2 regions of the Clostridium sp. LIBA-8553 genome follow, and region 2 is predicted to be linked to the other one. Evidence: predicted binding sites of a transcription regulator. Region 2 holds the regulator's gene; the other holds the start of a gene.
The links. Region 2 encodes Rex, which represses fermentation and respiration genes when NADH is low (regulators of the CRP and FNR family bind a similar motif). Its sites were predicted from a motif close to ATTGTTAANNNNTTAACAAT; they were not measured.
Positions count from the first base shown of each region.

Region 1: a site for Rex is predicted at 1,743-1,762, ahead of AC2JAQ_RS02695 (DUF47 domain-containing protein). Genes of this name have one in related genera too.

Region 1 covers NZ_CM173489.1:638,089-642,311, reverse strand. The annotation lists gene AC2JAQ_RS02700 (inorganic phosphate transporter) at 57-1,055, opposite strand; gene AC2JAQ_RS02695 (DUF47 domain-containing protein) at 1,048-1,680, opposite strand; gene AC2JAQ_RS02690 (CDP-alcohol phosphatidyltransferase family protein) at 2,069-2,656, opposite strand; gene AC2JAQ_RS02685 ((Fe-S)-binding protein) at 2,656-3,768, opposite strand; gene AC2JAQ_RS02680 (TVP38/TMEM64 family protein) at 3,758-4,223, opposite strand, start outside.
Region 2 covers NZ_CM173489.1:3,091,869-3,096,091, reverse strand. The annotation lists gene AC2JAQ_RS13965 (heavy metal translocating P-type ATPase) at 1-1,733, shown strand, start outside; gene AC2JAQ_RS13960 (redox-sensing transcriptional repressor Rex) at 2,198-2,836, shown strand; gene AC2JAQ_RS13955 (short-chain-enoyl-CoA hydratase) at 3,108-3,890, shown strand; gene AC2JAQ_RS13950 (acyl-CoA dehydrogenase) at 3,937-4,223, shown strand, end outside.

The sequences.
Region 1 (4,223 bases), 1.1 Mb from region 2:
TCTAACCTATATTTCAATGACTTAAAGTATAAGTCTATAATATTTACTTATTTAAATTATAATATAAACTTAAATATTTCTACTACTATTGCTGCTATACCAGCACTTATTGGAATTGTTAATATCCAAGCCCAAACTATATTCTTAGCAACACCCCATTTAACAGCCTTAGGGTTTTTAGAAGCTCCAACTCCCATTATAGTAGTTGTTATTATGTGAGTTGTACTTACTGGTGCATGGAACATAGTGGCTATCCCAATAACTCCTGCAGCTCCAGTTTGTGCCGCAAATCCGTTAACTGGGTTTAATTTAGCAACTCCACTTCCCATTGTTTTTATTATCTTTTGTCCACCTATTGAAGTTCCTGTAGCCATAGCAATAGCACATAAAGCTATAACCCAAGTTGGTACTTCAAAAGTAGATAAAAATCCACCACTTAAAAGTGCCATAGTAATTATACCCATTGATTTTTGAGCATCATTGCCTCCATGATTTAATGCCATTAATGCTCCTGATATTACTTGTAACTTTGAGAATATTCTATTTACAGGACCTGGCTTGCATTTTCTTAAAGCCCAGTTTAATAAAATCATAAATATGTATCCAACTATTAAACCTATAATTGGTGATAATATAAGCCAAAGAATTACTTCATCAAAAAGTGTTCCCCAACTTACTATGTTAATTGAATGAGAATAAGCTATTCCTCCACCTATTAAAGCACCTATTAGGGCATGAGACGAACTACTTGGAATTCCAAAATACCAAGTAATAAGATTCCATATAATAGCTCCTAATATAACTGCTGCAATTACCCATAAAGGCATTTTACTTTGATCTACTATACCATCTCCAACAGTCTTAGCAACTTCAGTTCCTAAAAAAGCCCCTATAAAGTTAAATATAGCACATAAAGCTATGGCTGCTTTAGGTGAAAGAGCTCTTGTTGAAATTGATGTAGCAACGGCAGTTGCTGTATCATGAAATCCATTTATAAAGTCAAAAAGTAATGTTAAGAGAATGATAACAATAGTTACCGCTAAAGTACTAGACATACTTCATCACAACTCCCTCAACTATATTGGCTACAGCCTCGCAACTATCTAAAGTTGCTTCTAAGAATTTATATATTTCTCTCCACTTTATTATTTCAAGAACTGGAGTTTTTCCATCCTCAGCAAATAATTCTGAAACTATTTGTCTATAGAAAACATCTCCTTTGTTTTCTATTTTATTTATTGAAATTACTCTCTCTGTAATTTCTTTATTTTTCTTTTTCATATGCTTAAATTCTTCCATTAAAGCTACTAATTCCTTAGCTGCATCAACTATTAAATTTCCTAAAACTTTAGCACCTTCTCTTGACTCATTTATATTAAACATAGTGAATCTATGCATAGTACTTTCTATTGAGTCTAAAATATCGTCCATTCTTTTTGTTATAGAAAATATATCTTCTCTATCAATAGGAGTTATGAAAGCATTATTTAATTCTTCTATAAGATTATGAACTATTTCATCTCCTTTATGCTCTAACTCTTCTACTCTTGCTACGTGGCTTGTCTTGTTCCCAAGATCACCTAAAGCTTCACTTAATATCATTGCTGCTTTTTCTACATTTTTTGCTTCTTCGATAAACATGTCATAAAATTTATCTTCTTTAGGATTTAAGTTAAACATTCTTTTTTCATCTCCTGATTTTCATTATGAATTTTTATTTAACAAACTTAGTATATCATAAGATTTTTTTATTTTTAACATTGAATTAATTAATTAACTTACACTTAACACAGTATGCATTTTTATCCATTTGTTTTGAAATTATTCTTTATATTTTTAAATCTAATTAAATATATTGTCATAAAATACATTTCATAGTTAATTTAGTGTAAATTAACTTAACATTTAATTATGTAATCATCAATTTATCTCTTAATACTTTATTAAAAAAATCACTAAAATAAAGATTTATTTATAAATTTATATAATTCTATTTGAACAGAATTTTTAGACACGACTCTGTTTTAAATTCACCTAAAACAGAACTTTAAATAAAAAAACGTCTATTCTATGTTAAAAGTTTTTTAGCTTCTAGTGCTCTTTGTATTATTGTTATTAATATTACTATAGAAAATATATTGGTTACTAACTCCAATTTAGTATATGATAGTAAAATCATTAAAGAAAAGAAAATGAATCCTTCTGATCTTTCTGCTATTCCTGCTTGATATCTAAAAGATTTAACTCCATTATTTTTTGCTAAAGCACCTACAGTTAAAAATATTGTCATAGATATTAATATCATCATGGTTAAAATCAATAATTCTAATCTACTGTTTTCAAACTTTAAAGCTAAAACTAAAATTATGCTTAATTCTACAATTCTATCAAAAGTTATATCTAAAAGTGTTCCAAAAGCACTAGTTAAATTCTTTTTTCTTGCCATAGCACCATCTACTGAATCCAAATATCCTGATATCCAAAGAAATGCTACAGCTAAAATCAATTTATCAAAATAAAGCAATACAGAACTTAAAATTCCTATTATTAAGGCTATTATACTAACACTGTTTGGTGTCAGCTTACACTTTAATAAAATATTAGCACCTAAATCTATAAATGGATTTACATACTTTCTTCCATAAGTATCTAACATTAATCTTCTCTCCCTACTTTGTTAGCTAATTTAATTCTATTTATCCATTGATTAATTGTACTCACATTTTTCTGACTCTTAATTTTTCCACTAATAACCTCCTCATTAAAAATCAAATCTAATATATGCAGTACATTTTTATTTGAAGATTTAAAGGTATTAACACATGATTCACAATAAGAAATTATATTCTCACATTCTGTAGAGTTTGCTCTCTTATTTTTCTGACTTTCCCATAGCTCTTTATTAGTAACTCCTACCATACCTCCACAGCCACAGCATTCCGTTTTGCTTCTATTTTTTTCAAACTCAACTATTTTTATTCCTAATTCATTAAGAATATTTCTAACTGATTCATGTATTTGTTCCTCTTTTTTTATTGGACATGGATCATGCAAAGCAAACTTTTCCTTACAATTCAAATACTTATTTTTAAGCTCTGCAGGTACTCCAAGTTCATTAATAACTTCCCATAGTGTTATTACCTTAATATCCTTAAAAGCTTCTCCAAAAGTTTTGTAGCAATTTTCGCAAGCAACTATTATTTCATTAACATTTTTATTTTTTAAGCTTTCTTCTATATACTTAAGATTGCTTTCAAATAAATCTAAATCTCCAATATCTTTGGAAGGTTTTCCACAACACTTTAATAGTATTTCTGTTTCTCCTAAGTTCTCATCTAAGTATTTTTTCACTTTCATAATAATATCATTATCATATCCACTTAAACTACATCCTGGAATAAAGACTTTTTCTGCTATTTTATTATTATTTTTTGAGGTTAAAAACTTAGAAAAGCTTCCTTTTTGATGAGCTTGAACAACTCTTAAGTTAAATTTTTTTCTAGTGTCTTTTAAATTTTCTCTGTAAGATTTTATCCTAAATTTATGAAACATATCTTTTAAATTTATTTCCTTTGGACACACCTCAGTACATGCATTACAAAGCATACAAGAATATGAGATATCATCAAAGTTAATTTTATTTTCATTAATACTATTTAATATACTTTTAGGACTCTCTCCAAAGGTACTCATCATAGGACAAACTTTATAACAAAGTCCACAATCAATACAATTTTCTAAATTTTTCTTTAGTTCTTTAGTTGACATTTTTACCTCTCTTTTCATTCCAAACTTTTTTACCTACATATATAGCTATACTTAAAGCAAATAAGATTAAAAGTCCGCTCATAAGTAATTGTGCTCCTCCTGTAAGCATTCCACCTACATAAGAGTATATTATTGTTGCTGGTAATTGACCAATTCCAGTAGCTATAAAGAATGACCAAAAACTCATTGATGTTAATCCAGCTGCATAGCTAACTATATCAAAAGATATAAATGGTAATAATCTAGCTATTAATATAGTATGCTTACCATATCTCTCAAAAAATTCATCTATATCTTTTAACGCAAATTTACTAGTTAATTTTTCAACCGCATCTCTCCCTAATCCTCTTGCTATAAAGAAACATAAGGCAGCTCCAGCCATAGCACTGCTCCATGATAATATAGCACCTTTAATCCATCCAAATATAGCTGCATTACTTAAAGTTATTAAGAAA
Region 2 (4,223 bases):
CTGGTGGAGAAGTTCTTTTAAAAGCATTTAAAAATATATTAAAAGGACAAGTTTTTGATGAAAACTTCTTAATGAGTATAGCTACAATTGGTGCATTTGCCATAGGTGAATTCCCAGAAGGGGTAGCAGTAATGCTATTTTATGAAGTAGGGGAAATGTTCCAAGATTATGCGGTAAATAAATCAAGAAAATCAATATCAGATTTAATGAATATAAGACCAGATTTTGCTAATTTAATTAATCTTAATGGAGAAGAACAAAAAGTATCTCCAGAGAGTGTTTCAGTAGGATCAATAATAGTAGTAAGAGCAGGAGAAAAAATTCCTCTAGATGGTACTGTTTTATCAGGTGAAGCAACATTAGATGTATCTGCATTAACAGGAGAATCATTACCAAAAGAAGTAGAAAAAAATGATGATGTATTAGCAGGTTCAATAAATAGAAGTGGTTTGTTAAAAATAAAAGTTACTAAGAGTTTTGGAGAATCTACAGTTTCTAAAATATTAGATTTAGTTGAAAATGCAGGTAATAAAAAATCTCCAACAGAGAAGTTTATAACTAAGTTTGCAAGATATTATACACCAGTAGTTGTATTTTTAGCATTAGCTCTTGCAGTTATTCCACCTTTAGTAATAAGTGGGTCAAGCTTTTCAGAATGGATATCAAGAGCTTTAATATTCTTAGTTGTTTCATGTCCTTGTGCTTTAGTAGTATCTATACCTCTTGGATATTTTGCAGGAATTGGGGTAGCATCTAAAAATGGTATCCTAATAAAAGGAAGTAACTATTTAGAAGCTTTAAATAATGTTGAGAGTATAGTTTTTGATAAAACTGGTACACTAACAAAAGGTACATTTAAAGTAAAAAAAGTAGAAAGCACAAGCGAATTAAATAATGAAGAATTATTAAAATTAGGAGCATATGCTGAGTATTACTCAAATCATCCAATTGCTAAGTCAGTAGTAAGTGCCTTTAATGGAGATGTCGATAAATCATTAATATCAGATTATGAAGAGATTCCTGGAAAAGGTATAAAGGTAACAATTGATGGAATGACAGTTTTAGCTGGTAATTCCAAGTTAATGAATATAGATAATATAACTTTTACACCTATAAATGAAGTTGGAACTGTAGTTTATTTAGCTAATGAAAATAGTGAATTAGGCTATATAGTTATTTCAGATGAAATAAAAGATGATGCTAAAGAAGCTATAAGTGGATTAAAGAAAATAGGTGTTAAACAAACTGTTATGTTAACTGGAGATAATGAGAAAGTTGGAGACAGTGTTGCTAAAGAGCTAGGCGTAGATAAAGCGTACTGCAACTTATTACCACAAAACAAAGTAGAAAAGTTAGAAGAATTGTTTAATAATAAAAGTAAGGATAAAAAGATTGCTTTTGTTGGAGATGGAATAAATGATGCACCTGTACTAGCCAGAGCCGACATAGGAATAGCTATGGGAGGTGTAGGATCAGATGCAGCAATAGAAGCAGCAGACGTTGTAATAATGGATGACGAACCAAGTAAGATAATAAAAGCAATAGGCATAGCTAAAAGAACAAATAAAATTGTATGGCAAAATATAATTTTTGCTCTAGCAATTAAGGTTATAATCTTAATATTTGGAGCTTTAGGAATGGCTAATATGTGGGAAGCAGTCTTTGGAGATGTAGGTGTAACATTAATAGCTGTACTAAACTCAAGTAGGATATTAAAAAATAAAAAGTTATAACCGTGAAATTTGTCTAATGTTGTTGACAAGACTTAGTTTTTTTGCTATTCTTACATGGTAAGAATACTTTCAGGCATAGGGTATAGATTGTAAATAATTCCCTTAAACTTTTATATTAAACATTATGAAATGTTTAAATAGGCTTGTGTGCGCGTAGGGTTTTAGACACGCAAGCCTTATTTTTTTTGTAGAAATTTATTAGTAAAGTTAAGTTATAGTAAAAAGTGTAATTTTAATTATATTAACCAAGGGTTATAAAAATAGAAATAAATGTAAAAAATAGGCTTATATACATATATTTTTGATAGTGAAACCGAAAGAATGTTAAAATATAGACAAACTTTTTGGGGTATGGTAATATTTTAGAAGGTTAAATTTGTAATTTTATCATTTGAGTTTAGAATACAATCTAAAAAGTAATTGCTTTTTAAAAAAGAACAATTTTAGAAAGAGGTGCTATTAAAATGGAAAAGAAAAAAGGTATATCTATGGCCGTTATAAAAAGATTGCCTAAATACCATAGATATTTACAAGAACTAATGGAAAATGATGTTGATAGAATATCTTCAAAAGAGTTAAGTGAAAAAATAGGGTTTACTGCTTCACAAATAAGACAGGACCTTAATTGTTTTGGCGATTTTGGGCAACAGGGTTATGGATATAATGTAAAAGAATTATATAATAATATAGGAAGCATATTAGGACTTACAAGAGACTATAATACAGTAATAATAGGTGCTGGTAATATAGGGCAAGCAATAGCCAATTACAATAGCTTCAATAGATTGGGCTTTAAATTAAAAGGTATATTTGATGCAAATCCAAGAATGTTTGGAATTAAAATAAGAGATATAGAAATACAAGATGTAGAGAAATTAAAAGACTTCGTAAAAGAGAATGATGTTGAAATAGGTATAATATGTGTACCTAGAACTAATGCACAAAAAGTATGTGATGAATTAGTTGAAGGTGGAATCAAGGGTATTTGGAACTTTGCTCCTATAGATCTTGAAGTACCTGAAGATATAAGAGTAGAAAATGTACATTTAAGTGAAAGTATGATGACTTTAGTTTATCTTTTAAATCATAATGACGCAAAATAGAGTGAATTAATAATAGAATAACTTGTTTAATCTGGAAAAATAGTATTAGATTTTCAAAAAAATATAAATAATATATTGAAATATTTACTATTAAGTTTTATAATTTAATTGAAGTACCGAGTACTTCAATTATTTTTTTGTCTTTGTTTGTTACAAAATTAACAATAAATTTTGGAAAAAATATAAGGTGAAAAATATTAAGTTGTTAGTTATTAGTTGTTAAGCTATTTAAAACCATATATTCGCTATGGTATATGAGGGAGGAAATACGATGGAATTAAATAATGTAATCTTTGAAAAAGAGGGCAACATTGGAATTTTAACAATTAACAGACCAAAAGCATTAAATGCACTAAACTCAGAAACTTTAAAGGACTTAGATACTGCTATAGACCACATCGAAAAACAAGATGATATATATGTTGTTATCTTAAAAGGTGCTGGAGATAAAGCATTTGTTGCAGGCGCTGATATAGCAGAAATGAAAGATTTAAATGAAGGACAGGGTAAAGAATTTGGACTTTTAGGTAACAAAGTATTTAGAAGATTAGAAAAGTTAGACAAGCCAGTAATTGCTGCTATAAATGGATTCGCTTTAGGTGGCGGATGTGAGATATCAATGGCTTGTGACATAAGGATCGCAACTACAAAAGCTAAGTTCGCACAACCTGAGGTTGGTTTAGGAATAACTCCTGGATTTGGTGGAACTCAAAGATTACCAAGAATAGTTGGAATGGGTAAAGCTAAAGAGCTTATTTACACAGGCGATATGATAAAAGCTGATGAAGCTTTAAGAATTGGTTTAGTAAACAAAGTTGTTGAACCAGAAACTTTAATGGAAGAAGCAATTACTATGGCTAAAAAAATAGCTGCCAATGCACCAATAGCTGTTAAGTTATGTAAAGATGCAATTGATAGAGGAATGCAAGTTGATATAGATTCAGCAATAACTATTGAAGCTGAAGATTTTGGAAAATGTTTTGCTACAGAAGATCAAACTGAAGGTATGAGTGCTTTTGTAGAAAGAAGAGAAAAGAATTTTAAAAATAAGTAATTTTTTAAATAAAAATGGTTGTGTGGATTTAAGGAGGGTAATTAAAATGAACTTTCAATTAACAAGAGAACAAGAATTAGTTAAGCAAATGGTTAGAGAGTTTGCTCAAAACGAAGTTAAACCAATAGCTGCAGAAATTGATGAAACAGAAAGATTCCCTATGGAGAATGTTAAGAAAATGGCTAAATTAGGAATGATGGGAATTCCTTTTAGTAAAGAATATGGTGGAGCTGGTGGAGATACTTTATCTTATATCTTAACTGTTGAAGAATTATCAAAAGTTTGTGGTACTACAGGAGTTATAGTTTCAGCTCATACTTCATTATGTGCTTC